3 regions of the Pectobacterium artocarpous genome follow, and region 2 is predicted to be linked to each of the others. Evidence: predicted binding sites of a transcription regulator. Region 2 holds the regulator's gene; each other region holds the start of a gene.
The links. Region 2 encodes PurR, which represses purine synthesis genes. Its sites were predicted from a motif close to CANGCAAACGTTTGCNTG; they were not measured.
Positions count from the first base shown of each region.

Region 1 (10,906 bases), on a different contig from region 2:
GCGTTTTCATTCCATCATGGATATTTACGCGTTTCGGGTGATCGTGAAAGAAGTCGATACCTGCTATCGCGTGCTCGGCCAGGTTCACAGCCTGTATAAGCCGCGCCCAGGTCGGGTAAAAGACTATATCGCCATTCCTAAAGCCAACGGCTACCAGTCGCTGCACACGTCTCTGATTGGCCCGCATGGCGTGCCGGTCGAAGTGCAAATTCGCACTGATGATATGGATCAAATGGCGGAAATGGGTGTCGCCGCGCACTGGGCCTATAAAGAAGGCGAAAGCAGCACCACCGCACAGGTACGTGCTCAACGCTGGATGCAAAGCCTGCTAGAACTCCAGCAAAGCGCTGGTAGCTCATTTGAATTTATCGAAAGCGTGAAGTCCGATCTCTTCCCTGACGAGATGTACGTCTTCACGCCAGAAGGCCGTATTGTCGAACTTCCCGCTGGCGCGACGCCCGTCGATTTCGCCTATGCGGTACACACCGATATCGGCCATGCGTGCGTCGGCGCGCGCGTCGATCGTCAGCCTTACCCGCTGTCACAGTCGCTCACCAGCGGCCAAACCGTTGAAATTATTACCGCGCCAGGCGCCAGACCGAATGCCGCGTGGCTTAACTTTGTGGTGAGCTCCAGAGCGCGTTCCAAAATCCGTCAGATGCTGAAAAACCTCAAGCGTGATGACTCCGTAAGTCTTGGCCGCCGTTTACTGAACCACGCGCTGGGCAACGGTCGTAAGATCTCCGGCATCCCTGAGAAATCTATTCAGCTTGAGCTCGATCGCATGAAGCTCGCTACGCTGGACGATCTGATGGCGGAAATTGGTATGGGTAATGCCATGAGCGTCGTGGTGGCGAAAAATCTGCTGAACGAACAATCTGAGCTGGGAACAACCGGGCTGCGCAAGTTGCCGATCAAAGGCGCAGATGGCGTCATGATCTCCTTTGCCAAATGCTGCCGCCCTATCCCTGGCGACCCAATCATCGCCCACGTCAGCCCCGGTAAAGGGCTGGTTATTCACCATGAATCCTGTCGCAACATTCGCGGCTATCAAAAAGAACCTGAAAAATTCATGGCGGTAGAGTGGGATAAGGTGACGGAACAAGAGTTCATCGCCGAAATCAAAGTCGATATGTTCAACCATCAAGGCGCACTGGCGAACCTGACAGCAGCGATCAACGCCGCAAATTCCAATATTCAAAGTATCAACACGGAAGAGAGGGATGGCCGCGTATACAGCGCCTTTATCCGCCTCACCACCCTCGATCGCGTTCATCTGGCCAATATTATGCGTAAAATTCGCGTGATGCCGGATGTTATCAAAGTTAACCGTAATCGAAATTAATCGTCATGACCCCTCAACGTTATGCGCGCATAAAAGAGATGCTGAACTGTCGTCAGCCGGATCTGACGATTTGCATGGAGCAGGTGCATAAGCCCCATAACATTTCTGCCGTTATCCGTACCGCGGATGCCGTCGGTGTGCATCAGGTTCATGCGATTTGGCCCACCAGCCGGATGAAAACGCTGGTTTCCTCCGCCGCGGGTAGTAATAGCTGGGTGCAGGTGAAAACCCATCGCAATATCGGTGATGCAGTTGGTCACCTGAAAGCCGAGGGCATGCAGGTTCTGGCGACCAATTTATCTGAACACGCGGTCGATTTTCGGGAAATTGATTACACCCGCCCGACCTGTATTCTGCTCGGACAAGAAAAAACCGGTATTACAGCCGAAGCGCTCAAACTGGCCGATCGGGATATCATCATTCCGATGACCGGCATGGTGCAATCGCTGAATGTCTCCGTGGCCTCGGCGCTGATCCTGTACGAAGCGCAGCGTCAGCGCCAGATCGCTGGCATGTACCAGCGTGAGGACAGCCCGTTGGATGAGGAAGAACAGCAGCGCCTGCTTTTTGAAGGGGGCTATCCGGTACTGGCACGCGTCGCAAAACGTAAAGGGCTGCCTCGCCCCCATATCGACCATCAGGGTCAGATTGTCGCGGATACCCCGTGGTGGGCCGCGATGCAATCGTCGGAGTGCTGATGAAAGGCCGCCTGCTGAACACCCAACCGCTGAGTACACTTACCGGCGTGGGTGCAAGTCAGGCAGCGAAGCTCGCGCGACTCGGGCTGGAAACCGTGCAGGATCTTCTGCTGCACTTACCTCTTCGCTACGAAGATCGCACGCATCTTTATCCTATTGGCGACCTCCTTCCTGGTATGTATGCCACCGTGGAAGGTGAAATCCTACGCAACGACATCACCTTTGGCAGCCGTCGCATGTTGACCTGCCAAATCAGCGACGGCAGCGGTATGCTGACCATGCGCTTCTTTAATTTCAGCGCCGCGATGAAAAACAGCCTCGCACCGGGACAGCGCGTTACCGCTTATGGCGAAATCAAGCGCGGTAAAATCGGTGCGGAAATTATCCATCCTGAATATCGAGTTCAGGGGGAGAGTACGCAGGTCGAGTTACAAGAATCGCTTACTCCGGTTTACCCATCCACAGAGGGTGTTCGTCAGGCCACGCTCCGCAAACTTACCGATCAGGCATTGGCATTGCTCGATGCCAACCACATTGATGAGTTGTTACCTGAATCCCTGAGCCGCTCGCTCATTAGTTTGCCGGATGCCTTGCGCACGTTACATCGCCCCCCGCCGGATATGCAGCTCAGCGAGCTGGAACACGGCAAGCACCCAGCACAGCAGCGGCTGATTATGGAAGAACTGCTGGCGCATAACCTGAGTATGCTCGCCGTGCGGGCAGGGGAACAGCGGCATAAAGCCTCGCCGCTACAGGCGCAGGACAGCTTGAAGCAGCAGTTGCTCGCCGCCCTGCCTTTCACCCCCACGCAGGCGCAAAAACGTGTCGTCGCTGAAATTGAAACGGATATGGCGAAAGACTTCCCAATGATGCGTCTGGTGCAGGGCGACGTAGGTTCAGGGAAGACACTGGTCGCTGCGCTGGCAGCATTACGTGCCATTGCCAACGGCAAACAAGTCGCACTGATGGCACCCACAGAGCTTTTAGCCGAACAGCACGCCCATAATTTCCGCCAATGGTTTGAGCCATTAGGCCTTGGAGTAGGCTGGCTGGCTGGCAAACAAAAAGGGAAAGCGCGCCAGGCGCAGCAGGATGCCATCGCTAGCGGTCAGGTTTCCATGGTTGTCGGAACGCACGCCATTTTTCAGCAGCAGGTTAAATTCAACGGGCTGGCATTGGTCATTATTGATGAACAACACCGCTTTGGCGTACATCAACGCCTTGCGCTGTGGGAAAAAGGCGAAGAACAGGGCTTTCATCCTCATCAACTGATTATGACTGCTACACCGATTCCCCGTACGCTGGCGATGACAGCCTATGCCGATCTGGATACGTCCGTCATTGATGAACTGCCGCCGGGCAGAACGCCCGTCACCACGGTTGCCATACCGGATTCACGCCGTAGCGACATCATCGAACGCGTGAATAACGCCTGTCAGCAGGAAGGACGGCAGGCCTATTGGGTGTGTACACTGATTGAAGAATCCGATCTTCTGGAAGCACAGGCAGCAGAAGCCACCCGCGAAGAACTGAAGGCAGCTCTGCCGAATCTCAAGGTTGGATTGGTTCACGGCCGCATGAAAGCGCAAGAAAAGCAAGCGGTGATGAAGGCCTTCAAACAGGGCGAACTACAACTGCTGGTGGCGACCACCGTCATCGAGGTGGGTGTAGATGTACCGAATGCTAGCCTGATGATCATTGAGAACCCGGAGCGTCTGGGTCTGGCGCAGTTACACCAATTGCGTGGTCGTGTCGGGCGAGGCGCGGTGGCATCTCACTGCGTACTGCTCTACAAAACGCCAATGAGCAAAACCTCACAGAAACGGCTTCAGGTTCTACGCGATAGCAACGATGGCTTTGTTATCGCTCAGCGCGATCTGGAAATTCGCGGACCGGGCGAATTATTAGGTACGCGGCAAACCGGCAATGCCGAGTTTAAAGTGGCCGACCTCCTGCGCGATCAGGACCTGATTCCACAGGTACAGCGCGTTGCACGCCACTTGCATGAGCACTATCCCGAACATGCCATTGCGCTCATCGAACGCTGGTTACCAGAGCGTGCACGCTACACCAACGCCTAATAGCAGCAACGTATTCTTCATTTTTCTTAAAACCTCGCCGCCAACACACATGCAGCCTGAAGTATGACATTGCATATACACTTAAATAATAAGGTTTTGCTCATTCAGATAAAATCTATGTCTAAAAGATGAGTTGGCAAACGTTTGCTTTCGACAAAGAGATCATTAAAATGCGCTCTTTGTCGTTTCAGGAACGCCAACTTACATCATGACTACCACCACGGAAACGTCCCAAACAGAAGTCGCCGCCGCACCTCAGCGCAGTGAACTCATCTATCGTCTTGAAGACAGGCCACCGCTGCCGCAAACGCTATTCGCCGCCAGCCAGCATCTGTTGGCCATGTTTGTTGCGGTGATTACTCCCGCGCTACTGATCTGTCAGGCATTAGGTTTACCCGCTCAGGATACGCAACGCATCATCAGCATGTCGCTTTTCGCTTCCGGCCTAGCCTCTATTCTGCAAATTAAAACCTGGGGCCCCGTCGGCTCTGGTCTGCTGTCTATTCAGGGCACCAGCTTTAACTTTGTGACACCGCTGATTATGGGCGGACTGGCGCTGAAAAATGGTGGAGCGGATGTTCCCACCATGATGGCAGCGCTGTTCGGTACGCTGATGGTTGCGTCCTTCACCGAAATCATTCTTTCACGCTTCCTGCATTTAACCCGCCGCATCATTACCCCGCTGGTTTCCGGCATTGTGGTAATGATCATTGGTCTGTCGCTGATTCAGGTCGGCCTGACTTCTATCGGCGGCGGCTATGCCGCAATGGGGAATAACACCTTCGGCGCGCCCAAGAATTTACTGCTGGCAGGAGTGGTGTTGCTGGTTATCATTCTGCTGAATCGCCAGCGTAACCCCTACCTGCGCGTCGCCTCGCTGGTGATTGCCATGGCGGTGGGTTATCTGGGTGCCTGGATGATGGGAATGCTGCCGGAAAATACGTCTTCGCAACACGATACGGCCATCATGGTGCCCACGCCGCTGTATTACGGTTTAGGCTTTGACTGGAACCTGCTGATCCCTCTGATGCTGGTCTTCATGGTGACATCGTTAGAAACCATCGGCGACATCACCGCGACCTCCGACGTGTCTGAGCAGCCGGTCAAAGGCCCGCTGTATATGAAACGCTTAAAAGGCGGCGTGCTGGCAAACGGTCTGAACTCGTGTCTTTCCGCCGTATTCAATACCTTCCCTAATTCTTGCTTCGGCCAGAACAACGGCGTCATCCAGCTTACCGGGGTTGCCAGCCGCTATGTGGGTTTCGTGGTGTCGCTGATGCTGATCGCGCTGGGGCTGTTCCCTGCCGTTAGCGGATTTGTGCAGCATATTCCAGAGCCGGTTCTGGGCGGTGCCACTATCGTGATGTTTGGTACGATCGCCGCTTCCGGTGTGCGCATTGTGTCCCGCGAACCGCTGAATCGTCGTGCGATCATGATTATTGCGCTGTCGCTGGCCGTTGGTCTTGGCGTGTCGCAGCAGCCGCTGATTCTGCAATTCGCGCCGGATTGGATTAAAACGTTACTGTCTTCCGGTATTGCCGCTGGCGGGATTACCGCAATCGTGCTGAATTTGGTCTTCCCACACGAAGAAAAATAGCGCCAGCCCGCAATAATTTCTGTTCAGTTCATGTAAAAGCGAACGGTGATGCAATACCGCTCGCTTTTTACTGTCTGTAACAGCATTACCTATTGAGCCTTCAGGGAAATTGCGGCATAAGAACAGTTCTCCCTGACGATTGGCATGGACTGACACGATGAAATTTATCGGGAAATTATTGCTGACCCTGCTGCTGCTGGCCTTTTTAGCGCTCGTGGTCGTATACGTATTACTGCAAACCCGTTGGGCGGCAGGCTGGGTGAGTAATTGGGTAAACCAGAACACAGACTACCAGTTGTCACTGGGCAAAATTAATCATGACTGGTCAACAGCCGATCATATCCAATTTAGCGACGTCAGTTTCGGCCAGAAAAATCAGCCGCCGACACTCGTTGCAAAGCAGGTTTCAGCCGGATTTAGCGTGCGTCAAATTACCGATCCGCGTCATTTTGCCAGCCTGAAATTAGAAGGCGGTACGCTAAATCTTTCCTCACAGGCCGCCACACTCCCTATCGAGGCCGATGTGCTACAGCTGCGCACGATGGCACTGCAGGCGAAAGACGGCGATTGGCGGCTGAATGGTCAACAGATTAACGGTGGAATGACACCGTGGCAGCCCGAAGCGGGCTATCTGCTGGGCAAACAGGGGCAGTTCCAGCTCAGCGCCCGTTCACTCGAACTCAACGATATTCCTGCCAGTCAGGTCTTGGTTCAGGGCGAAATCAACCATAACCAGCTGATTCTTAGCAATTTCGGTGCCGATGTTGCCCAAGGGCAGCTAACGGGCAACGCCAGTCGCGCAGAAGACGGCAGTTGGCAGATCGGTAACCTCCGGCTCAGCAATGTCCGTTTGCAAACGCAGAGAACGCCAGAAGCCTTCTGGCAGCCCGTTACTGAACTGCCTTCCGTTACGGTTGACCGTTTTGATCTGATTGATGCCCGTATCGAAGGGCCGGGATGGGCGTTTATCGACCTGGATGTTGCCCTGCAAAATGTCACGTTTAAGCAGAATGACTGGCAGAGCGAAGGCGGAACACTGTCGTTCAATGCAACCGACATTGTGAATGGCAACATGCACCTTATCGACCCTATCGTGAATCTGGATTTGTTACCGGCGGGCGTTAACATCAAGCAGTTTTCTGCGCGCTGGGAAGGGGGTTTACTGCGAACCAACGGCAACTGGCAGCGTAGCAACCGACGTTTACAGCTGAATGAATTTGTTGTCGCAGGGATGGAGTACACACTCCCCAGCGACTGGCGTCAGCGGTGGCAAGCGACGCTGCCATCTTGGCTGGCAGAAGTGAATGTGCAAAAATTCACGGCTAATCGCAACCTGCTGATCGATATCAACCCGGATTTCCCCTTCCAGCTCACCGCACTGGATGGCTATGGCAGTAATCTGTTGCTGGCTCGCAACCACCAGTGGGGGGTATGGGAAGGATCGCTTAATCTTAATGCCAGCGACGCGACGTTCAATAAAGTCGATGTTCGCCGCCCCTCAATGGCGCTGGTGGCCAACGACAACCAGATAACCATCAATGAACTCAGCGCATTTACGCAAAATGGCATGCTGGAAGCCAAAGCGACCATCAATCAGCAACCGGCACGCAATTTCTCCCTGTCGCTGACAGGACGTGCCGTGCCTCTGGAGGTTCTGACGCGCTGGGGATGGCCAGAACCCACCACCGCACCGACCAGTAATACGAATCTGCAATTGCAGTTAAATGGACGACTCACCGCCGATACGCCGCTGAAGCCGACACTAAACGGTACGCTGCAAGGTGTGGATAGCAATGACCGCCCTATCAGACAGCAAATGCATCAGGGAACCGTGACAGAAACGCAGTAACTATCGGATCGCCAAAATGCGGATCTTCAAAACGCAGGTTTTCAACATATCCGAATATCCACCATGACGTCGCGTGTTGAAACCGCAGTGTTGAAAAACATAGTCGTGTTGGAAAAACATAGTAGACCCCGTGATTTTCACGGGGTGCTATGGTCACAGGGTGCGACGGCTACGAGATACTGCTGACTGGCATGAGGAATGGTGTACTAATGAGAAGAACGTCATAGTCGGTGGTCGGGTTAATCTACTTCAGAGCCGCCCTCTTCCAGCGGCGCATCCGGTTGAGCAGGCAGCACGATATACACCCCTTCAAATAACGCCCCTTTACTGTCATCACCGAAGAGCTCGACATCTAGCTGCACGCGCGCTTTACGTCCACGCGCCAGACGATCCAGATCGCCACTCAGCGACCCTAAATCGGCAACGGCGCTCGGTCGGCCACTCACCGGTGTACTGTAACGGATGTGCGCATCCGCCAGAATAATCGTTCCGCCGAGGTGCCGTTCACGCAGCAGCAGCCAGATCAGTCCCCAGCCGGTAAGCGTAGCAAGAGAAAACATGCTGCCAGCAAAAAGCGTGTGGTGCGGGTTCTGATTGCCCGTTTCAGGCATAGTGGTGATAAATTGTTTCCCGGTGTACTGGCTGATCCGTACCCCCATCTTTTCACTCAGAGGGATGTGATCGTACCAGGCCTGTTGCAACTGTCCGCACCAATCAGGGCGGTGCAAAATATCATCCAGCGTCGCCACCGGTTTGATCATCAGAAAGTGCCGCACAGGCGTCGTTTGTGGCGCAGTGATCTCTCCCTGATTAACAAAGCCTAACTTGGAGAAGAAATCCATTGCGTCTTCACGGGCGCTACAGACCACGCGCTTGACGCCTTCCTGACGCGCGACAGACTCCAGGGTAATCGCAAGCAACGTGCCTAACCCTTTTCCCCGCACGTCGGGATGAACCGCTAAAAAGCGGATTGCCGCCTCATTATCCGCATTGATGGAAAGGCGCCCAATCGCGACCAATCTTCCCTGCTCATCCACCACGGTTTGGTGATGCGCCAGGGCATCGTAGGCGTCACGCTCAGAGCCTAGCGGCTGGCGCAGCGGTTTACGCAGCATTTCCCAGCGGAATTGATAGTACGCATCCAGTTCTTCTGCGCTTTCAGGTACTCTCAGATGATACATAACCCTTCCTCTATACCGAGATGCCCCATTGCATCGGGGCTCATAAGATCAGACTGCAGACAAACTGATACACAGCGCGATAACCGTGACGGTGCCTGCAACGCTATGTCTGTAGCCAGAACGTCACCGGGCCGTCATTCACCAATGCCACTTTCATATCCGCCGCAAACTGCCCTGTTTCCGTGTGAACGCCTTGCTCACGACACTGTCCGACAAAATACTGATAGAGGCGATCGGCCTCCGAGGGATGCGCACCGCGAGAAAACCCAGGCCGCATGCCACGCTGCGTATCAGCCACCAGCGTAAACTGCGAAACCACCAGCACGTTGCCGCCAGCCTGACGAACATTGAGGTTCATTTTCCCATCATCATCACCGAATATGCGGTAACCCAACACACGCTCGCAGAGTCGCGTGGCTTTTTGTTCGTCATCCCCCAGCTCAACGCCCAGCAAGATCAGCAAACCTTTATCGATTTTCCCAATCACAGTGCCTTCTACCGTAACGCTGGCGTGGGATACTCGCTGAATTAGCGCAATCATAAAATCCAACTACTCATGATGTCATCATTCCCAATAGGGGCCGTGTGCCCCTGCGATATAAATCATGCTTTAGCTGTCGTCGCCTGCATAGCGAAAAAGTCCGGCACCACCTGACGATCGGTCACTAGAATGCTGTGAATGCCCAAACTCTGTGCAGCATCGACATTCGCGGCATTATCATCAAAAAAGACGGCCTTCGCTGGCGTCACGCCTTCCTGCGTCAGAACATAGTGGTAAATCGCCAATTCTGGCTTACGTAATCCAATGTCTTGTGACAGATAGATTCTGTCGGCCGATGCCCCCACTTCCGGAAACAACGCTGGCCAATGTGAACAATGGAGGCGATTGGTATTCGACAGAATCACCACGCGGTGACCTTCCTGACGCAGGCGCTGCATGATGTCGATAACCTCAGGACGCAACGCGACAAAAATAGCCTGCCAGCCAGCGGTGAATTGCTCGAAGCTCAGGGCAATGCCCATTTCCTGACACAGTCTGGTCGCAAATTCTTCATCACTGATCTCGCCCCGCTCATGCTGTTCAAACGCTTCACCCATCACGAAACGTTCTTGCAACGTCGCAAGCGGCGCACTGCTCAGATTACTCCAAACGCCTAATACTCTTTTGAAATCAATATCGATGACAACATTACCCAAATCAAAGATATACAGCATGGCAGCCCCCTCCTGACGTAATCGTAGGATTTTCACTGTAGCGGGAAATGGCGAAACTGAACAGGGAGGAAATATAAGGAAAGGTTAAAGTGGAAGAAAGCACATAAAATTCAGGGCACCCGAAGGTGCCCTGTTGCGTAACTCGACAAATCTGTCTGAAATTAGACGTCTTTGCTGCCGCGGCTGGCGCGTTTACGGTCGTTTTCGGTCAGGTGACGCTTACGAATACGGATAGACTGTGGCGTAACTTCAACCAGTTCGTCGTCATCAATGAACTCCAGCGCTTGTTCCAGAGACATTTTGATCGCCGGAACCAGCGTGGTCGCTTCATCAGTACCCGATGCACGCATGTTGGTCAGTTTCTTACCGGTCAGACAGTTTACGGTCAGATCGTTAGAACGTGAGTGAATACCGATGATCTGGCCTTCATACACTTCTGCACCGTGTCCGAGGAACAACTTACCACGATCTTGCAGGCTGAACAGTGCAAACGCGACCGCTTTACCCTGGCCGTTAGAAATCAGTACACCATTTTGACGCTGGCCGATATCGCCCGGACGCACGTCATCGTAGTGGCTGAACGTGGAGTACAGCAGACCCGTACCAGACGTCATGGTCATGAATTCGGTACGGAAACCGATCAGGCCACGAGCAGGGATCAGGTAATCCAGACGGATACGACCCTTGCCATCTGGGATCATGTCTTTCACATCACCTTTACGCTCACCCATGGCTTGCATGACTGAACCCTGATGCTGTTCTTCGATGTCCAGCGTCACGTTTTCAAACGGTTCCTGATTACGGCCGTCGATAACGCGGTTAATCACTTTCGGACGTGATACGGCCAGTTCAAAGCCTTCACGGCGCATGTTTTCGATCAGAACCGACAGGTGCAATTCACCACGGCCGGAAACGCGGAACGCATCAGCGTCTTCGGTTT
Region 1 covers NZ_JBJXVK010000010.1:105,666-116,571, forward strand. The annotation lists gene spoT (bifunctional GTP diphosphokinase/guanosine-3',5'-bis pyrophosphate 3'-pyrophosphohydrolase) at 1-1,345, shown strand, start outside; gene trmH (tRNA (guanosine(18)-2'-O)-methyltransferase TrmH) at 1,351-2,043, shown strand; gene recG (ATP-dependent DNA helicase RecG) at 2,043-4,124, shown strand; gene ACKQAD_RS08725 (nucleobase:cation symporter-2 family protein) at 4,333-5,721, shown strand; gene ACKQAD_RS08730 (AsmA family protein) at 5,879-7,570, shown strand; gene fabY (fatty acid biosynthesis protein FabY) at 7,810-8,751, opposite strand; gene dtd (D-aminoacyl-tRNA deacylase) at 8,855-9,292, opposite strand; gene yihX (glucose-1-phosphatase) at 9,355-9,966, opposite strand; gene typA (ribosome-dependent GTPase TypA) at 10,128-10,906, opposite strand, start outside.
Region 1: the regulator PurR is predicted to act here: its motif matches at 4,258-4,275, upstream of ACKQAD_RS08725 (nucleobase:cation symporter-2 family protein).

Region 2 (10,906 bases):
TCTTACAGCATGACGTTATCTGATATGTTCACGAGAATAATCGATAAAGAGAGAAAAACATCCGTGTTTCATGTCATTACCGGGCTTATCGCCCTCTAGATTTTCAACAGCCACTGCCGGATACTGGCGCTGCGCTCAATGGAATATCGCCAGATAGCGCCGTGGTTCTGCTCAGCCATCGGCCAACAGGGACGAAAGAGAATGCGCGTGCCGGGGCGAATTTACAACTCTCTGGTCATACGCACGGCGGCCAGGTGTTGGGCATGCACTGGGTGACGCAGTTGGCGAATGAAGGCTATGTGTCCGATAGCTATAATGTGGATGGTATGCATCTGTACGTGAGCAATGGTGCGGGCCTGTGGAACGGCTTTCCGATCCGCTTAGGGAAACGCGCTGAAACTACCCAGTTCATACTCTGTTCGCCGTCGCTGTAGGTTATTGGGGAGCGCCTGGTATCGCGTTCCTTAAACAGTCGGCATTATCTATGGTAAGCAGGCTCATTATCGCAGGCCGTTCTATCAGTAAGATTATTGATCCAGATAGGAAAAATGCGTGGTTGAGCTGCTTTTCATCAGCTTAAGCTATCGCAGAAGTTAGCATATACAATTATAAATCATAGGGAGACTCTGGCACTGTCTTGCATCAAGAAGAGGGAATAGGTGAGGGATCTGGTAGCGCTATCGGAGAACGACCCGCCTTCTTGCGCAGCGATTAAGGCAATGCAACATACTGGAGATAATGATGGACGAGAATAAAACGAAACCAGCCGGCAAGTGTCCGGTTATGCACGGCGGAAATACTTCTGCTGGCTCATCAAATACGGACTGGTGGCCAAATGCCCTCAATCTCGACATTCTTCATCAGCACGACAGCAAGACTAACCCGTTAAGCAGCGATTTCAGCTACCGCGATGCCCTGAAAACCCTTGATGTCGAGGCCCTCAAGAAAGACCTGCATGCACTGATGACCGACAGCCAAGAGTGGTGGCCAGCGGACTGGGGACACTACGGCGGCCTGATGATTCGTATGGCCTGGCACTCAGCGGGTTCTTACCGTACTGCCGATGGTCGCGGCGGTGGTGGAACCGGTAACCAGCGTTTTGCACCGCTCAACTCCTGGCCGGATAACGTCAGCCTTGATAAAGCGCGTCGTTTACTTTGGCCAATCAAGAAAAAGTACGGCAATAAACTCAGTTGGGCGGACCTGATTATTCTGGCGGGTAATATCGCTTACGAATCTATGGGACTGAAAACATTCGGCTTCGCCTTTGGACGTGAAGATATCTGGCACCCGGAAAAAGACGTCTACTGGGGTTCCGAAAAAGAGTGGCTGGCGAAGAGCACTGAGCGCTATAGCAGCGACGATCGCACCACGCTGGAAAACCCGCTGGCTGCTGTGCAGATGGGGCTGATTTACGTTAACCCGGAAGGCGTCGATGGCAATCCCGATCCGCTGCGGACCGCACAGGATATGCGCGTGACGTTCTCTCGTATGGCGATGAATGATGAAGAAACCGTTGCCTTGACCGCGGGCGGACACACGGTAGGTAAAACCCACGGTAATGGCGACGCCAGTCTGCTGGGGGCGGCACCGGAAGGTGCGGATGTTGGAGAGCAAGGACTTGGCTGGCATAACCCGACGGGAACGGGTAAAGGTCGTTACACTGTCACTAGTGGGCTGGAAGGTGCCTGGACAACGCATCCAACGCAGTGGGATAACGGTTTCTTTCACATGTTGCTGAATCATGAATGGGAACTGAAAAAGAGTCCGGCGGGTGCATGGCAGTGGGAACCTGTCAGCATTAAAGAAGAAGACAAACCGGTGGATGTTGAAGACCCGTCTATCCGTTACAACCCGATGATGACCGATGCCGATATGGCGCTGAAAGTTGACCCGGAATATCGCAAGATTTCCGAGCGTTTCTATCAGGATCAGGCTTATTTCTCCGAGGTGTTTGCCCGCGCATGGTTCAAACTGACGCACCGCGATATGGGACCGAAAGCGCGTTACTTAGGTCCAGATGTGCCGCAGGAAGATTTACTGTGGCAGGACCCGGTTCCGGCAGGACGTACCGATTATGATGTCGATGTTGTCAAAGCCCGCATTGCGGAAAGTAGCCTGTCCATTAGCGAGCTGGTAACAACCGCCTGGGATAGCGCCCGCACGTTCCGCAGTTCCGATATGCGCGGCGGTGCCAACGGTGCGCGTATTCGTCTTGCTCCACAGAAAGACTGGGTCGGGAACGAACCTGAGCGTCTGGCGCGCGTGTTAGTCGTGCTGGAAAGCATTGCGGCTGCAACCGGAGCTAGCGTGGCCGATACCATTGTGCTGGCCGGTAATGTGGGGATTGAGAAAGCCGCGAAAGCCGCTGGTATGAATATCACTGTGCCGTTTGCACCGGGACGCGGCGACACCACCGATGCCCTGACCGATGCGGAGTCTTTCGATGTTCTCGAACCAATCCACGATGGCTACCGCAACTGGTTGAAGAAAGATTATGCCGTGAGCCCGGAAGAGTTGATGCTCGATCGCACTCAACTGATGGGGTTAACGGCGAATGAGATGACGGTGCTGGTTGGTGGATTACGCGTACTGGGAACGAACTATGGCGGCGCTAAGCACGGTGTATTCACCGATCGTGAGGGTGCGCTGACGAATGATTTCTTCGTCAACCTGACCGATATGAAATACACGTGGAAGCCCTACCGTAAAGACCTGTATGAAATCCGCGATCGTAAAACGGGTGAAGTCAAATGGACGGCGACGCGTCTGGATTTGGTCTTTGGTTCCAATTCCATTTTGCGTTCTTACGCCGAGGTGTACGCACAGGACGACAATAAAGAAAAGTTTGTGAATGACTTTGTTGCTGCCTGGGTGAAAGTGATGAATGCGGATCGCTTCGATCTGGCAGAGTAAGGCATAAACGCGCTCCATGCTGGTATTGATGCGGCGTGGGGCGCATTATGTTCCGCCGTGATACCTATTCAATTTATCCGGCAGCAGACTGTTTCTTCAGTTTCAACATAAACTCCCTGAACGGAGCGGCAAATTCCTTGAACAGCGGGGGGCTTTCTTTGCTGCATCATCACCTCGCTAAATATTCGGGACAGCATCACATAGGACGCTGAACAACCTGAATAGCAGGCCAGGGGTAGACGGAATTAAATCGATATTGCGGGAAGATAATAAAGCAGATGCAACAGAGGATATAGCCGTTTATTTTCAGTAAGAAATGGTGGAAAGTAAATTATACCGAAAATAGGGAATGGTGCGTTCAATTGGACTCGAACCAACGACCCCCACCATGTCAAGGTGGTGCTCTAACCAACTGAGCTATGAACGCATTAAGATACCGTTCTGCTTGTCTGACAGCGAGGCGAATAGTAGCGAGCAAGGGGAAAACTGGCAAGAGGAAAAATGCAATTTTGTGCTCTTACCAGTGCGATTGCTGTGCTTGTGTCCATTTCGCCGTTTTTTTCGACTCAAAATGGATAAACGTTATCTAGCGGGCGGCGCGCGCTAAAATCTGTGCGGCAGGCTGGCGCTGAAGAAAACGAATGCGGGTCACCATCATCACGGCTGCTGCTGTCAAACCAATGATGAAACCACACCAGAAACCCGCAGGCCCCATGCGCGGTACGACGATATCCGTCAAGGCCAGAAGATAGCCGCTTGGTAACCCCAGCATCCAGTATGCCGTGAACGTAATATAGAAAATCGACCGGGTATCTTTATACCCGCGCAATACGCCGCTGCCGATGGCCTGAACGGCATCGGAAATTTGATAAACGGCAGCCAACAGCATGAGCTGAGAAGCCATTGCCACCACCAGCGGGTCCTGATTGTAGAGCAGCGCGATAGGCTCACGCAGCAGCGTGGTGAAAATGGCCGTACAGCTGGCTAACGCCACGCCGGCCAGAATGCCGGTATGCGCGGCAATGCGAGCGTTCTCGACCGAACCTTCCCCTAACCGATGTCCGACACGAATGGTGGTGGCGACGCCAACCGAGAGCGGAAGGACGAACATCAGCGAACTGAAATTCAGGGCAATCTGGTGACCTGCCACATCGACAACGCCCAGCGGTAACACCAACAGCGCCACTACGGCAAACAGGGTGACTTCAAACAGCAGCGCCAGCGCGATGGGTAAACCGAGGCCAAACAGGCGCTTTAATACGGAAAAATCCGGGCGGAATGCCGGACGATTCAGCCGGATGTCGCGTAGCCAGGAAGTGTGTTGGGTATAGGCCATCATCAACAGCATCATGATCCAATAAACCGATGCGGTAGCGACGCCGCAGCCTACGCCGCCCAGTTCGGGCATGCCAAATTTACCGTGGATAAAGACATAGTTGATCGGGATATTGATTAATAACCCGATGAATCCAATCATCATGCCAGGGTAGGTTTTGGACAGCCCTTCGCACTGGCAGCGCAAAACCTGATAGAACAGATAGCCAGGTACGCCCCACAGCAGCGCATGCAGGTAGCCAATGGCCTTTTCCGCCAGCTCTGGCGAATCGTCGCTCATCAGGTTAATGGCATATTCCCCCTGATACAGCATCAGCATCGTAAAGACAGAAATAATAGCGGCTAGGAAAAAGGCTTGCCGCACCTGATGCGAGATGCGATCGCGTCGGCCGGAACCGTTGAGCTGTGCGACAACAGGCGTCAGCGCCAACAGCAGACCGTGACCAAAAAGAATAGCGGGTAGCCAGATAGACGTTCCTACAGCAACGGCGGCCATATCGGTGGCGCTATAGGCACCAGCCATGACGGTGTCAACGACGCCCATTGATGTTTGAGACACTTGCGCAATAATGACAGGAACAGCAAGCGCCGATAATTTACGCGCTTCTGTCAGATACTGTTGCACGGATACCTTCCTTGAATGACTTGACGGCGGAATAAATAACTCAGATATAAGAAACAGATCGGGATAAAGAGAGGATCATTGTAACGACTTAACGAAAGTAAACCAGCATGGAAGAGAATATATTCTTTTTGTTACGCTACGGTTCCGATAGCAATGTGGTGTGCGGTATTCCGGTTTGGTTTTCAGCTAAATATCGGGCACACTGCACAAAATCATTTCTTTGTTTTTAAGAGGCAAACCGTATGTTTACCGGTATTGTTCAGGGCACCGCGCCAGTGGTGTCGATTGAAGAAAAATCCAACTTTCGCACGCACGTTGTCCAACTCCCGCACGATCTGCTGCCTGGACTTGTACCCGGTGCCTCGGTGGCGCACAATGGCTGCTGCCTGACGGTAACCGCCATTGACGGCGATCGCGTCAGCTTCGATCTCATGAAAGAAACACTGCGATTAACGAATCTGGGCGATATTCATGAAGGCGATGTCGTGAATATTGAGCGTGCCGCGAAGTTTGGTGACGAGATCGGTGGACACGTCATGTCGGGCCATATTATGTGTACGGCGGAAGTGGTGAAGATTCAGGTTTCAGAGAATAACCATCAGATTTGGTTCCGTCTGGCAGATGAAGCGCTGATGAAATACGTGCTGCATAAAGGCTTCGTCGGGATTGATGGTATCAGCCTGACGGTAGGGGAAGTGACGCGTGGGCGTTTCTGCGTGCATTTAATTCCCGAAACGCTGAATCGCACTACGCTGGGACGGAAACGTCTGGGACATCGCATTAATATTGAAATCGATCCGCAGACCCAGGCTGTGGTGGATACGGTTGAGCGCGTGTTGGCGAGCAAGCAGGTGAGCGACTTGGGCAAAGAAGAGTAATTTCTGCGTTGCCTGTTCTCGTAAGCCGGACGAACAGCCTCGTCCGGTTTTTTCTTTTCTGTCAGCGTGAGACGCGTATTCCCCCTTCGATTCCCTCCAGGCTGAACAACACTTGCCAGAGTTGGAGCGTTCTTGCTCTGAAGGCACCGGCACAGAGGTTAAGGTAGTAGCTGAACATCCGGCGGAAGCGGGCAGGATAGTGAGTGGAAAGCTGTGGCCAACTTTGCTGAAAGCGCGTATGCCACGCCATTAATGTACGATCGTAATCGGCCCCGAAATTGTGCCAGTCCTCCATCACCAGATAAGGCTCACTTGCCTGTGCAATATGTTGTATAGAGGGAATGCAGCCGTTGGGGAAGATGTATTTATGAATCCAGGGATCGACATGTGGATCGGTCTTATTGGCTCCGATGGTATGCAGCAGAAACAGCCCGTTAGGCTTTAGGTTACGCCGTACGACGCGAAAATAGCGATCATAGTTGCGTGGCCCGACGTGTTCAAACATGCCTACCGACACCACGCGGTCGAATTGCCGATCGAGATCGCGGTAATCCTGTAGATCAATCGTGACATTCAGATTCTGACAACGCTGTTGTGCCAGCATCTGCTGCTCTCTGGAAATGGTGACACCATAAACCGACACACCGTAGTGGCGAGCTGCGAATTCTGCAAGTCCTCCCCAGCCGCAGCCAATATCCAGCAACGTCATTCCCGATTTTAACTGAAGCTTTTCGCAAATCATGGCGAGTTTATCTTCCTGTGCCTGTTCCAGCGTCTGTGCTTGTTTCCAGTAAGCACAGGAGTATTGCATGTAAGGATCCAGTATCAGGGTAAAGAGGTCATTGCCTAAATCGTAATGCGCTTTGCCAACAATCTGAGCGCGTCTGCGGGATTGCGGATTCATGACACGAGAAAGGGCTACTCGCGTAAGATCGTGCAGACGGCGGGGCAGTTTCGCCTCCAGCCCCGCACGCAGGACGCGATGGGAAAACATATCAAGTCGTTCACATTCCCACCATCCGTCCATGTAACTTTCTCCCAATCCCAGCGCTCCTTCACGCAGAATACGTTTAAAAAAGCCGGGATGGGTTACGTGGATGTCAAAAGGGCGAGGGCCGTTTATGGTGATATCCGCTGCATCCAACATGTCCTGCACGATGTGGAACCAGGGAGCGATATCGTTATCCCATTCTTCTGTATAAGGTAAACCCATCATGTCTCCTTAACTTTTCACGTGTAAAAGTATCGTAAAACATACCTGGACAGCACTTATCGCAGCCGACGTATCGGTTGTCACCAGAGAAAATGAAACGCGGTATTTAATTTAGAACGACTTCAGCCAGCATACAAGAAAATTGGCTGAAGCATAAAGGAGAACTGGCTGGAATAAGAAAGTTGTCTGTATCGTGTCGCCGCGTTTAGCGGCGATAGTCGAGGTAAGGGCCGTCTGCCACAGAGCGTCGCTCAATTAACGTCGGATGGACTTCAATGACGTGCGCATCTTCCCGCTTACTGGTAATACGATCCAGCAACATCGCGAAGGCGGATTGACCTAGTCGCTCTTTGGGCTGATGAATGGTGGTCAGCGCCGGCGTAAAGAAACGCGCGTGGCGCACGTTGTCATAACCGATCACCGAAATATCCTGCGGCACGCGTAGACCCAGTTCGTCTGCCGCACAGATAGCGCCCATCGCCATGATATCGCCGCCGCAGAATACGGCCGTTGGTCGCTGTTTCTGCGCGAGAATCTGATGCATGGCTTTATAACCGGATTCCGGCTCGAAATCGCCCTGAACCACCCACTCTTCGCGTACAGTAATGTCTGCTTCCTTCAAGGCTTTTAAAAAGCCGAGGTAGCGCCCGCTGCCGGTGTTGCGTTCCTGAATGCCGGGGATGGCACCGATATCCCGATGACCGCGTTCGATCAGGTAGCGGCCTGCCATATAACCGCCTTCAAAGGCGTTATCGATAATCGTATCGGTAAAATCGCTGTGTATCTGTCCCCAGTCCATCACGACCATCGGAATGCTGCGGTAATCTTCCAGCATCGCCAACAGCTCTGGTGGATATTCGGCGCACATCACCAGGAGACCGTCCACGCGTTTTTGCGCCAGCATGGAGAGATAAGCGCGCTGCTTACCGATGTCGTTATGCGAATTACACAGCACCAGCGTGTAGCCTTTGGCATAGCAGCTGTTTTCGACGGCTTCGATGATCTCGGCGAAATAGGGGGCTTCGCTGGATGTGGCCAGCAAACCGATTGATTTAGTGTGATTAACTTTGAGGCTGCGGGCGACGGCGCTGGGCGAATAGTGTAATTCTTTGATTGCCGCCCTGACGGCTGCCTTAGTCTCTTCGGCGACGAAACGTGTTTTATTGATCACGTGCGATACGGTTGTGGTGGAAACGCCAGCACGTTTTGCCACATCTTTAATCGTTGCCATCTAAAAATGACTCCTGAACTTACCTGTTACAGACGTAAGTATATTGTTAATCGTTTGCCTGCGTTTAAAGTTCTTCTTCTAAGCTAAAAAACAGGATTTCAGAAGGAGAATGCCGAATGTTATACCGAAGGGATCAGGCTTGACGTTTTTCGACCGATACGCAGCGCTTTCATAAACAGCGGATTGTGTCCGATTTATCATGAAAGTGAAAGGGCTAATTTATACTATTAGTGATGCATTCGTCCGAGATTTTTCACTGAAATTATGAAAGAATCGTAATAACCCTATTGTTTGTGGATTTAAGCGCCTGAATGGGTTCGCTGTAAAGGGCGGTTTCCTCTTTCAGGTAAAATTTGTTCGTTAATAAGGAGTGGTTTATGAATACAGATCTAAAGATGTCTTTGCTGACAACGGTTGGCGCACTGGCGATGATCATTGTGTTCAGTTTTGTTGCGGTGCTGAACTAACCGAACGATGCTTCTGTGTGGTTTTGGTATATCAGACACGTTTATATTGCATAAAATGTGTCTGAATCGATTTATGTAATCTGTTTCTCAACGAATCGTCTGTGGTGTTACCACGCGACGCGCGCCAACGTAGTGCTCCTGCCAATAATCTTCACTCAACTTGCTGATACGAATATCTGAACCTGTACGCGGCGACTGGATAAACTTCCCTTCTCCCAGATAAACCCCGACGTGATCGGCTGCGCCGCGATTATTGATACGGAAGAAGACCAAATCGCCGCTTTCCAGCTCGCTCTTTTTAATCGGAGCGGCATCATGCAGATGATACATTTCGTTAGCGGTACGTGGAATCTGGATCTTAACGACATCTTTGTACGCATAATAGACCAGTCCGCTACAGTCGAATCCGGTAAAGGGAGATGAGCCACCCCAGTGGTAAGGCTTGCCTATCTGGCTCATCAACTTATTCATTGCTGTCGTTTTGGCATGCTGATAACGCTTTTTATGCGCCGCACTCAGCGCCATGCCTTTTTCTCTAGGGGCCGGATCTTTCTCCGCTTTTGTCTTAAGCGCCGTCTTCTTCAGCCCGGTTTTGACTCTGACCTGTGCGGTTGTCTGCTTCTGTTTTTCAGGCTTCAGCTTTTTGAGGTTTTTTTTCACTAGTGCGGGTGTGCTGCTTTGCGTCCGTGACAGCTTTTTTTCTGTTGATTTGTTCGCGCTGCGGGGGGTGGTTTTCGTAATGGCAGCGGTAGGTTCTGGTTTTTTGCTTTTGATTGGTGTCGGTGATTTCGCATTACCCTTTGTTTGACGGCTTTTCTTATTGGTTTCTTCAACGGTGCTTTTCTTTAGCGCAGAATGTGGGGTATGCGGCGCAGCCTGAACGACGTTCAGGGATAGATTGCTGAAAAATAATATAAAAAGAGTAATAAACAAGCGCATGATAAAAGTAACCGAACATAATCCTTAACTCGCTCAATCCGCACAGTATTCCTGAAAACGGCGGCATAAAAAAGTGGGCATGGCCGCTTTATTCATACAGAATAGTGAAAAAACATTAATAGTTGTTTTTTCGATTGATTTATCAACGCGTTCTGGCGTTGATTTCATCAATGGCGAATAACGTGCAGGGAAAATACCCCTACAAAAAATGGCGTTTTTTTGTGGCTGGTGGCATCGGTACAATATCACTGAGTCAATGTCGCTGTCGTAGTACCTCTGACGGCGGCTCATGGCTAGCGTTTTGGACGTTAGCCATCCTATAGGTTTAAGGAAGCAAGAAGATGACGACACCGACAATTGAAAAAATTCAGCGCCAAATTGCTGAAAACCCGATTCTGCTGTACATGAAAGGCTCCCCTAAATTGCCAAGCTGTGGTTTTTCCGCACAGACGGTTCAGGCGTTGTCTGCATGCGGCGAGCGTTTTGCGTATGTTGATATTTTACAGAATCCGGATATTCGCGCTGAGCTGCCGAAATATGCGAATTGGCCGACATTCCCGCAGTTGTGGGTTGACGGCGAGCTGATTGGCGGTTGTGATATCGTAGTTGAAATGTTCCAGCGTGGTGAACTGCAACCGCTGATCAAAGAAACGGCCGACAAGTACAAAGCGCAGCAGGCCGATCAAGAGTGATGCGTTCTTTTGATGTAATGACGATGCCACATGTCATTACCATGCGAGCGTAAATCCTTCCAGCGGGTGCCTTATGGCACCCGTTCTTTTATCTCTGATTTTCCCGTCTTTTCAGTCTTCAACTGACGCGTCTTCCAGCACATGTTCTTCCTGCGCAATCGGCCACCCGCCCAGACGTTTCCAGCGATTAACCAACTCACAGAACAACAAGGCCGTTTGGTTGGTGTCATACAGTGCGGAATGTGCCTGGCTGGAGTCAAATGCAATACCCGCGGTAATACAGGCCTTAGCAAGGACGGTTTGTCCTAACACCAGCCCGCTGAGTGCCGCGGTATCGAAGGTGGCGAAAGGATGAAACGGGTTGCGTTTCAGGCTACAGCGCTCCGCTGCCGCCATCATGAAACTATGGTCGAATGTAGCATTATGCGCCACGATAATGGCACGGTTGCAGTTTTGCTCTTTGATCCCTTTGCGCACGACTTTGAAAATGTCGTGCAGCGCATCATATTCGCTCACGGCACCGCGTAGCGGATTGGTAGGGTCAATGCCGTTAAACGCCAGCGCAGCGGGTTCGAGGATAGCACCTTCGAATGGTTCAACATGAAAATGT
Region 2 covers NZ_JBJXVK010000001.1:51,130-62,035, forward strand. The annotation lists gene ACKQAD_RS00230 (hypothetical protein) at 162-434, shown strand; gene katG (catalase/peroxidase HPI) at 742-2,916, shown strand; tRNA gene ACKQAD_RS00240 (tRNA-Val) at 3,267-3,343, opposite strand; gene ACKQAD_RS00245 (MATE family efflux transporter) at 3,503-4,876, opposite strand; gene ACKQAD_RS00250 (riboflavin synthase subunit alpha) at 5,119-5,754, shown strand; gene cfa (cyclopropane fatty acyl phospholipid synthase) at 5,816-6,967, opposite strand; gene purR (HTH-type transcriptional repressor PurR) at 7,173-8,198, opposite strand; gene cydH (cytochrome bd-I oxidase subunit CydH) at 8,576-8,665, shown strand; gene ACKQAD_RS00270 (C40 family peptidase) at 8,753-9,604, opposite strand; gene ACKQAD_RS00275 (Grx4 family monothiol glutaredoxin) at 9,946-10,296, shown strand; gene rnt (ribonuclease T) at 10,408-10,906, opposite strand, start outside.

Region 3 (10,906 bases), on a different contig from region 2:
GCCAGCGCCCAGTCTTTTGCCGCGCGCGCATCTTTACGCTGCTGGATTAACGCTTCGATTTCTTTTACTTCGTCGTTATCTACCTGAGCGCCGTTTTGCAGGAACTGCTCAGGATCCTGTTCCAGCAGGCCAAGCACACCAGACAGCTTACGCAGTACCGACGCCAGCTGATTCGCTGCCTGCACATCTTCCGCTTTCAGGCGGTTAACTTCACGCGCCATATCAAACAATACCGAGTAGGCTTCCGGCGTGTTGAAATCGTCGTCCATCGCTTCACGGAAACGGGCTTCAAACTCATCACCACCGTACGCCGCAATATCAGGATCCGTTCCACGCAGCGCCGTATAAAGCCGTTCTAACGCCGCACGCGCCTGCTTCAGGTTGTCTTCGCTGTAGTTTAACTGGCTACGATAGTGGCCAGACATCAGGAAGTAACGCACGGTTTCTGGGTCGTAATACGCCAGCACGTCGCGGACGGTGAAGAAGTTATTGAGCGACTTTGACATCTTCTCGCGGTCAACCATCACCATGCCGGAGTGCATCCAGTAATTCACATACGGGCCATCGTGCGCACAGCTGGATTGCGCGATCTCGTTTTCGTGGTGCGGGAACATCAAATCTGAACCGCCGCCGTGAATATCAAAGTGTTCGCCGAGCTGTTTGCAGTTCATAGCTGAACATTCGATATGCCAGCCAGGGCGCCCCTCCCCCCACGGAGAAGACCAGTGCGGTTCACCCGGTTTGGACATTTTCCACAGCACGAAGTCCATTGGGTTACGCTTCACTTCTGTAATTTCAACGCGTGCGCCAGCCTGCAATTGCTCCAGATCCTGACGAGACAGCACACCGTAACCCGGCGCGGTATCAACGGAGAACATCACATCGCCATTACTCGCGACATAGGCGTGGCGACGGGCAATCAGCGTTTCTACCATTTCAATGATATCAGCAATATGGTGCGTCGCACGCGGCTCGGCATCCGGGCGCAGAATATTCAAGGCATCAAAATCAGCGTGCATCTCTGCTATCATACGCGTCGTCAGTTGATCGCTGGTTTCCCCGTTTTCGGTCGCACGTTTAATAATTTTGTCGTCAATATCGGTGACATTACGCACATATTTCAGTGAATATCCCAGATACCGCAAATACCGCGCCACCACATCAAACGCCACGAAAGTACGCCCATGACCGATATGACACAGGTCATAAACGGTGATGCCACACACATACATTCCCACCTGACCGGCGTGGATGGGTTTAAATTCCTCTTTTTGGCGACTCAGCGTATTAAAAATCTTTAGCATCAGGGCGTTCCAGTGTTTTTATAAAAAATGGTTTTCACAAAAAAATGGTTTTCAAAGAAATGGTTTACACAACCGCACAACGTTCAAAAGCATCGTGTTAAAAACATAGCGCTTAAAAAACGTAGCATACACACGATAGGTCAATCACAGCCGCAGTTTGCGCCAGCAACATCAATGCATTCAGGGTTGATACCCAACGGCGTATTGAAACCTGAACCCTACTGTATTGCAAGGTTAATAAGAAGAGGGAATCGGTGAGAAAGGATAAAAATGAAATAGCCCGAAAAATCCGGGCTATTTCAAACCATTAGCGGCGACTGACAAAAAAGAATCCGCCGACAGAAAACCATTAACGCCAGCGCGGATTAGACATCACAGAGTATTTACCACTACCGAGCAGGGCAATCGCGATACCCGCAAAGAAGAATACCGCCGTACTTTCAGCAACCCAGGCACCTGTTTTGGCGTTTAGCGTGAAGAAAGTGTTCATATGAACCAACATCGTTGCTGCCACCATCGTGAAGGAGAAAATCAGCGCAGAAGGACGAATAAAAATCCCGAGAATCATCAGGATTGGGGTGATGACTTCTCCGACATAGACGCCGTAACCAATAAAAGCGGGCAGTCCTGCTGAGGTCAGCATGCCTTCAATGGCACCAATTCCACCGTGTATCTTATGCCAGCCATGAAACAGCATCAACACGCTAAAAGATACGCGCAAAAACAGTTTACCAAAATCCGGTTTGTCTAATAAACGGTTAACACCATCCAGAATACCCAGCATAGTTCACCTATCTCTTTAGAGTTATGTAGGAAGAATAAGAATTACTCCCAGATTAATCTGAACCACAAAAAAAGAACACGTTGATTACTCAGAACATTGATCTGGGGCAACAAAAATCTCATTCAAATTAATTATTCATAAATACAAAATTCAATCAGTTTATTTGTTTTCAAAAGTCTCCATTTCCCGATTAATACCTAATTGTGCCATCTTCTTCCGCGTACACGTTGTCTGGCACCCACCAACATCAAGTAATAAACCTTTTTATACGATTTTCTCATCCAACCAACCGCCAACCGCTGCGCAGTAAAACGTGAACTACTGACTCAATCGACCAGTTATGCTATAACAGCGCTCTTGTTGTTCACCGCCTTTTGTGAACAGCGCTCTTATCACTAAGGCTATCTAGGGTTCATTATTATGATTACGCTTCATACCAATCACGGCGATATCGTTATTAATACGTTTGCAGACAAGGCGCCGGTTACCGTAGAAAACTTCCTGAACTACTGTCGTAACGGTTTTTATGACAACACGATTTTCCACCGTGTGATTAACGGTTTCATGATCCAGGGCGGCGGCTTCGCTCCCGGTATGGAGCAAAAAGAAACCAACGCAGCAATCAAAAATGAAGCCAACAACGGCCTGAAAAACGCGCGCGGCACGCTGGCAATGGCTCGTACCAACGATCCGCACTCTGCAACTGCCCAGTTCTTTATCAACGTTGTCGATAACGACTTTCTGAACTTCCGTTCAGAGCGTGCTGATGGCTGGGGCTACTGCGTTTTCGCTGAAGTCACCGAAGGTATGGACGTCGTTGATAAAATCAAAGGTGTGGCTACTGGCCGCAGCGGCATGCATCAGGACGTACCGAAAGAAGACGTGGTGATTACCCACGTAACGGTCAGCGAATAATCCGACCTGCATGGCAACGCTGTTCATTGCCGATCTGCATTTAAGTCTTCATGAACCGGCGATTACCGCCGGTTTTCTGCGTTTTTTACGCCATGATGCAATTCATGCCGATGCACTGTACATTCTTGGCGATCTGTTCGATGCCTGGATTGGTGACGACGATCCCCAGCCGCTATACGCGACCATTGCAGCTGAACTCTATGCCTTACACCAGCGCGGTATTCCCTGCTATTTCGTACACGGCAACCGTGATTTCCTGATCGGTAAGCATTTCGCCAGACAAAGCGGGATGACGCTGCTGCCGACGGAAACGGTGCTCGATCTCTACGGCCAGAAGATCCTTATTCTTCATGGCGATACGCTGTGTACCGACGATCGTCACTACCAACAATTCCGTCGCCGGGTCCACAACCCGCTTATTCAGCGACTCTTCCTGCTATTGCCTTTGTCATTACGCGTGAAAATCGCAGCAAAGATGCGGGCAACCAGCCAGCAGCAAAACCAGAAGAAATCGCAGCAAATTATGGATGTCAATCACGACGCTGTGCTTGAACGTCTACAGCATTATCAGGTGAAGACGATGATCCACGGTCACACACACCGCCCCGCCATTCATCAGGTCGATCTTGGTGGGTCTTATGGCCGTCGCGCCGTTCTGGGTGCCTGGCATGAAGAAGGATCGATGATTAAGGTCACGCCACAAAATATCGAACTGATTTCCTTCCCATTTTAATGCGTTTCCTGCCATTGATTTGACGGTCTCTCATCTTATCCTCCCAGCATTTCCGCATACGCAACCGTTTTCCTCGCCATAATGGCGTGGTATGCTCTACGCCCTCAACGCTAGGCCCTCCCTGTCTGGCAGACGCCAATGCGTCACGAACATGTACAATCACAGGAGCATTACAGGCATGTCATCCAACGTTGCCCCGGCTAAAATTGCCATCATCATGGGTTCAAAGAGTGACTGGGCCACCATGCAGTTTGCTGCGGAAATCCTCACCACGCTGAACATTCCTTTTCATACTGAAGTCGTTTCTGCGCACCGGACACCCGATAAGCTGTTCCGCTTTGCAGAGCAAGCGGAACAGAATGGTTTTGATGTGATTATCGCTGGCGCAGGCGGCGCAGCACACCTGCCGGGTATGCTGGCAGCGAAAACGCTGGTTCCCGTGCTTGGCGTGCCGGTACAAAGCTCAACGTTGAGCGGTGTAGACAGCCTGTATTCTATTGTCCAAATGCCTCGCGGTATCCCGGTCGGCACCTTGGCCATTGGCAAAGCAGGCGCAGCGAATGCGGCTCTGCTGGCTGCACAAATTCTCGCCCTGCATGATAGTGGCATCGCCACCCGACTGGCCGACTGGCGTCAGGCGCAAACCGATGATGTGCTCTCTCATCCCGACCCGCGGGAGGAAGCATGAAACCGGTCTGCGTATTAGGCAATGGTCAGTTGGGCAGAATGTTGCGTCAGGCTGGCGAACCGTTAGGGATCGCGGTTTATCCTGTGGGGCTGGATGCTGAGCCAGAATCGGTGCCGTTTCATAATAGTGTGATTACCGCCGAGATCGAGCGCTGGCCGGAAACTGCCCTTACCCGCGAACTGGCTGAACACTCGGCGTTTGCGAATCGCGATATTTTCCCGCGTCTGGCCGATCGTCTGACGCAAAAACAGCTGCTGGATTCGCTGAATCTGGCAACCGCTCCCTGGCAATTGCTGGCCACCGTCGATGAATGGCCACACGTCTTCGCCTCATTAGGTGAATTAGCTATCGTTAAACGTCGCGTCGGCGGTTACGATGGTCGTGGACAGTGGCGCTTGCGCAACGGCGAGCAGCACACTCTGCCCGCGGACTGCTACGGTGAATGCATCGTTGAGCAAGGCATTCATTTTTCCGGTGAGGTCTCGCTGGTTGGTGCCCGCAATACGCACGGTAAATGTGTGTTCTATCCGCTCACCCATAACCTGCATCAGGATGGCATTCTGCGTACCAGCGTCGCTTTCCCTCAGCCTAACCCGCCGTTGCAAGCACAGGCAGAGCAGATGTTGTCCGCGATTATGAATGCGCTGAGCTACGTGGGTGTGATGGCGATGGAATGCTTTATCGTCGGCGACCGCCTGCTCATTAACGAGCTGGCTCCACGTGTACACAATAGCGGACACTGGACGCAAAATGGCGCGTCGATCAGCCAGTTTGAACTGCACCTGCGCGCCATTCTGGATCTGCCGCTGCCGCACCCCATCGTCGAATCGCCGTCCGTGATGGTCAACCTGATTGGCACTGGCGTGAATATCGACTGGCTGGCGCTGCCGCTGCTACATCTGCACTGGTATGAGAAAGACGTTCGCCCTGGTCGCAAAGTGGGCCATCTCAACCTATCGTCGTCTAACGCCGCACAGTTAAAACACTCGCTGCAATCGCTGGCGCCTCTCTTACCAGAGGAATACCACAGCGGTCTGGCGTGGGCAGAAGAAAAGCTCACCGCCTGACAGCTCGGTAATGCTTATCCGGCAGGCTACAGACTGTCGGATAACCGTCTGGTAATCGTCCACGGTGAATAACAACATAAGTCGATATGTTCGCAGGGAGCATATTCGCGATACCGTCTCGTCAAAAAGAGAAAAGCCATCATTGCGTGTGGCATCAGAAAAATTGCGTTTATTATTTCAGCTACCCTTTATTTACTGTTCATTTTTTATCACCCGAAAATTAAATAAAGCATCAACAAAGATGCCGTTGGAAATATTTAAAATAAAGTATCAGTATTGATATTTTATTCTTCCAGGAAATTTATTAAAATATTTCCCGTCAATTCATTTCTGTGATCGCTTCAATATTATTCGCTGACCACCACGATATAGAATGCCGCCACAAAACAGTATTGACTTGTTGACATAATTAGCAATATGTCTTGTTCATTTTTTAAACTCTGTAACGGCAAGTTGCCGATACTGTAATTTTTATACCCCAGTACGACGGGTATTAATGTGTTCACCGAGGAGAAACCAGTAAATGAGCACAATTCAAGATAGCATCCAGGTGTCAGAACAGGCTTCAGGATGGCGTAAAAGCGATACCGTCTGGATGCTCGGCCTCTATGGCACAGCCATCGGCGCTGGTGTGTTATTCTTACCTATCAATGCCGGTATTGGTGGTTTAATTCCGTTAATTATCATGGCACTGATTGCTTTTCCAATGACATATTATTCTCACCGTGCTTTATGCCGTTTTGTATTATCCGGCAAAAAAAGTGGCGAAGATATTACCGACGTTGTTGAAGAACATTTCGGCGTTGGTGCGGGGAAATTAATCACTTTACTTTATTTTTTCGCTATTTACCCGATCCTATTAGTTTATAGCGTCGCCATCACCAATACGGTAGATAGTTTTATTACTCACCAATTGCATTTGCCTTCTCCGCCGCGTGCCGTGTTGTCATTAATATTGATTCTCGGGCTAATGTTTATTGTTCGCTTCGGTGAGGCAATGATCGTTAAGGCAATGAGCATTCTGGTTTATCCTTTTGTTGCCGTACTGATGTTGCTGGCGATTTATTTAATTCCGAACTGGAACACCTCTGTTTTTGAAAACATTTCTTTGAATTCCAGTGTCACGGGCAACGGTCTGTTGGCGACATTATGGCTGGCTATTCCGGTGATGGTTTTCTCCTTCAACCACTCACCAATCATTTCTTCTTTCGCCGTCGCCAAGCGAAAAGAATATGGCGATGACGCAGAGAAAAAATGCTCACGCATTCTGTCATACAGCCACATTATGATGGTGCTGACCGTTATGTTCTTCGTCTTCAGTTGCGTACTAAGCCTGTCTCCGGCTGAGCTGATGGAAGCGAAAACACAGAACATTTCTATTCTGTCCTATCTGGCGAACCATTTTAACAATCCAGTCATGGGCTATCTGGCACCAATTATTGCCACTATCGCGATCTCTAAATCGTTCCTGGGTCACTATCTGGGGGCGGGCGAAGGCTTCAACGGCATGATCGTGAAAACCCTGCGCAGCAGAGGAAAAACCATTTCCAACACCAAATTAAACCGCATCACTGCGCTGTTCATGCTGGTCACGACCTGGATTGTCGCAACGCAGAACCCAAGCATTCTGGGTATGATCGAAACGTTGGGCGGCCCGATTATCGCATGCCTGCTGTTCCTGATGCCGATGTACGCCATTCAGAAAGTCCCGGCAATGAAGAAATACAGCGGCCACATCAGTAACGTCTTTGTCACCCTGATGGGACTGATCGCTATTTCCGCCATCGTTTACAGCCTACGCGATCTGCTGTAAGCCCCCCACTCTACTTAACGCCGATACGTTATTTTCTAGTCATACCCTGAATAATTCGAGTTGCAGGACAAAACGTTCGCGTTTTGAACAACGCAAAGCGTTGGCCTGAAGGGGTGAGGCCATAAGGCCGAATAACGCGGCAACCACACGACCCGAAGGGTGAACCTCATTTATGAGGTTCATCAATCCCCAGGAGCTTACTCAAGTAAGTAACTGGGGTGAGTGGGGGCAAATCTGCTTATTTGATGAAATTTCAGCCAAATCTTCCGGTAATATAATCCTCTGTGCGGCGCTGCGTCGGCGAGGTAAACAGATCGTCCGTACGGTTGTACTCAATTAATTTGCCTTGATTGATAAACGCCGTGTAATCCGACACGCGTGCCGCCTGCTGCATGTTGTGCGTCACTAACACCAGCGTGAGATGCTGTTTTAGCGTCCCCATCAGCTCTTCAACAATCAGCGTCGAAATCGGATCGAGCGCCGAAGTCGGCTCATCCAGCAACAGCACTTCCGGCTCAATGGCGATCGCCCGGGCGATCACCAAACGCTGCTGCTGCCCGCTGGATAGCGTCAGCGCGTTGTCGCTCAGGCGATCCTTTACCTCATGCCACAGCGCCGCCGCCCGTAGGGAGCGCTCAACGGCATCATCCAGAAAACGACGATCGCGTAGTCCCTGTAATCTCAGGCCATAAATCACATTCTCATAGATCGATTTGGGAAACGGATTCGGGCGTTGAAAAACCATACCGACCCGACGGCGCAATACGGCCACATCCAACTGCAGATCGTTAATGGGCATACCATTAAGCCAGATATTGCCTTCGGTACGACAGTCATCCACCAGATCGTTCATGCGGTTAAAGCAGCGTAACAGCGTCGATTTACCACAGCCCGACGGGCCAATCAGCGCCGTGATCTGATGCTTCGGAATACGAATCGAAATATCGTTCAGTGCCTGCTTATCGCCATAGTACAAATTCAAATGTTCTACGGTTAACGTCGTCTGTTCATCACTCAGTTGATGAACATCAGGTAACGGCGCCATCTCCTTTTGTGTCATAAATCCCATAACTTCATCCTACTTTCACAGTGATAACGAACGATATTTTTCACGCAGAACATGGCGGATCCCAATTGCTGCAAGGTTTAGCCCAACGACAATCAGCACCAGCAGTAACGCGGTGATGTACACCAGCGGCCTTGCCGCTTCTACATCCGGGCTTTGGAATGCCAGATCGTAAATTTGGAACCCCAGATGCATGAATTTTCGTTCAAGATGCAGATAAGGGAAAATATCGTCTACCGGCAAGACTGGCACTGACTTCACCACACCGACCAACATCAGCGGCGCGGTTTCCCCGGCTGCACGCGCCACAGCGAGGATTAAACCGGTCATCATCGCGGGCACCGCCATCGGCAGCACAACGTGCCACAGCGTTTCGGCTTTAGTGGCACCTAATGCCAATGAGCCGTAGCGTACCGACATCGGGATACGCGACAACCCTTCCTCCGTCGCCACAATCACCACCGGCAGCGTCAGCAACGCCAGCGTCAGCGATGCCCACAGTAGCCCCGGTGTACCAAATGTCGGATTCGGCAGCGCTTCAGAATAGAACAGCTGATCCAGCGTGCCGCCGATGAGATAAACAAAAAAACCTAACCCAAACACGCCGTAAACAATGGAAGGCACCCCAGCCAGATTAACTACGGCCACCCGCACCCAGCGCGTTAGGCTATTTTTCCCCGCGTATTCATGCAGATAAACTGCGGCGATCACACCAAGCGGCATCACGACAATGGACATTAGCACCACCATCAGCACCGTGCCAAAGATTGCGGGAAAAAGATGGCCAGCGCTGTTGCTGTCCGGCGAGTAGTGCGTCAGCATATATTTCGTCTGATCGCCCCAGTAGCTGATTTTTTGCCACAGGTTCATCGCATTTGGGTACCAGACCTGTTCTATCTCCCTGAGCGGGATAACATGGATGCTGCCGTTTGCATCTCGTAGCTGCACAGTATCGCGATAAATGTCCTGATTCAGTGAGGTTAACTCACGCGACAGCTCACCAAAGCGACGTTGCAATTCAATGCGTTCAGCCTGAAGACGGGCCAGTGCCTGATTATCCAGTGTTCGAGTCTGCTGTCGCTTTTTCTCTTCCAGCCGTAGCGCTTCAAACTGCTGGTTGATCTTCGCCATCTCACCCATCCGGATGGCCTGCGCCTTCGCGAGCAACCCTTGCAGCTGTTCGACGCGATGTTGCAAGGTCGCAGGGAGATCCGTCGCCACCAGCGGCTGCTCCCCTTCCTGCATACCAGCCAGATAGCCATAGGCTGTGCCATTGTTGGTCCGCTTTACTACCAGAATGTCAGCGGGTTTATCAAAACGGACAATGTCGCGTGACAGCAACGAACGAAAGCTCTGGCCATGGATTTCACGCTGGCCAATTTTGATCAAATAGCGTGTTTCAGCGTCCCCAGATGCAGACGTTAAATCAGCCTGTTCCAGTTGCTGAGGCGAAAGCGTCTGTTCGGCATAAATTTCCCCCATTAGCGCGCGCTGCACACCCTGTTCTGGCTGTAACGTCAGTAGCCAGACTGGCTGCGGCCACAGATAGCGCATGCCCTGCCCCGCCAGCAGCACGATGATTGCCAACATCGCCAGCAGGCTAATGGAAATTGACGATGCGGTCAGCCACACCCAGGGCTTTCCTGAACGGAACCAGCGCTTCACGCGTTTTCTCCTTCATCACGGTAGCGTTGACGTAAGCGCTGCCGGATAATTTCTGCCAACGTATTCACGATAAATGTGAACACAAACAGCGTTAAAGCCGTTAAAAACAACACCCGATAGTGACCGCTGTTCGTTACCGCTTCTGGCATTTCAATGGCAATATTCGCTGCCAGCGAGCGCAAGCCTTGAAGCAGGCCTTCATCCATAATCGGTGTGTTGCCGGTCGCCATGAGCACAATCATGGTTTCCCCCACAGCGCGGCCAAAACTCAACATCAGCGCAGCAAAAATCCCGGCACTGGCGGACGGCAGCACGACGCGCCACAGGGTTTGCCACGCCGTCGCGCCCAGCGCCAGCGACCCCTGGCTTAAACGTGCTGGTACGCTGAACAAGGCATCTTCCGCCAGCGAAAAAATCAGTGGAATCAGCGCGAAACCGAGAGCGACGCCCGCGACCAGCGTATTACGTTGCACAAAATCATCGCCCAGCCACTGGTACAGCGGCTGTCCTAACACCCAGATTTCCATACGTGGCGCAATCCAACAGCCGAGCACGAATGTCAGCAGGATCGTAGGGATGAGAAAGAGTACGTCCCAGCCAACAGGGAAGCGGAGACGCCAGCACGTCGGCAGGCATTCAATCAGCCAGCCGCAGCCGAGCACGGCCAGAATCCATAAAATCGGCATGACAAGAATAGCAGACAGGTACGTCGCAAAATGCGGTGCCAGCCAGATGGCGGCAATCAAACCGACGACAACCGTCGGCAGCGCGCCCATGATTTCCAGCGTGGGTTTAATCCAGCGCCGCAGCGTCGGCGACATAAAGCAGGCGGTATAAATCGCCGCAGACAGCGCCAGCGGCGTAGCAAACA
Region 3 covers NZ_JBJXVK010000004.1:203,259-214,164, forward strand. The annotation lists gene cysS (cysteine--tRNA ligase) at 1-1,304, opposite strand, end outside; gene ACKQAD_RS04140 (DoxX family protein) at 1,654-2,088, opposite strand; gene ppiB (peptidylprolyl isomerase B) at 2,509-3,003, shown strand; gene lpxH (UDP-2,3-diacylglucosamine diphosphatase) at 3,014-3,736, shown strand; gene purE (5-(carboxyamino)imidazole ribonucleotide mutase) at 3,915-4,424, shown strand; gene purK (5-(carboxyamino)imidazole ribonucleotide synthase) at 4,421-5,491, shown strand; gene ACKQAD_RS04165 (HAAAP family serine/threonine permease) at 6,015-7,304, shown strand; gene pstB (phosphate ABC transporter ATP-binding protein PstB) at 7,558-8,373, opposite strand; gene pstA (phosphate ABC transporter permease PstA) at 8,389-10,035, opposite strand; gene ACKQAD_RS04180 (ABC transporter permease subunit) at 10,032-10,906, opposite strand, start outside.
Region 3: the regulator PurR is predicted to act here: its motif matches at 3,794-3,811, upstream of purE (5-(carboxyamino)imidazole ribonucleotide mutase).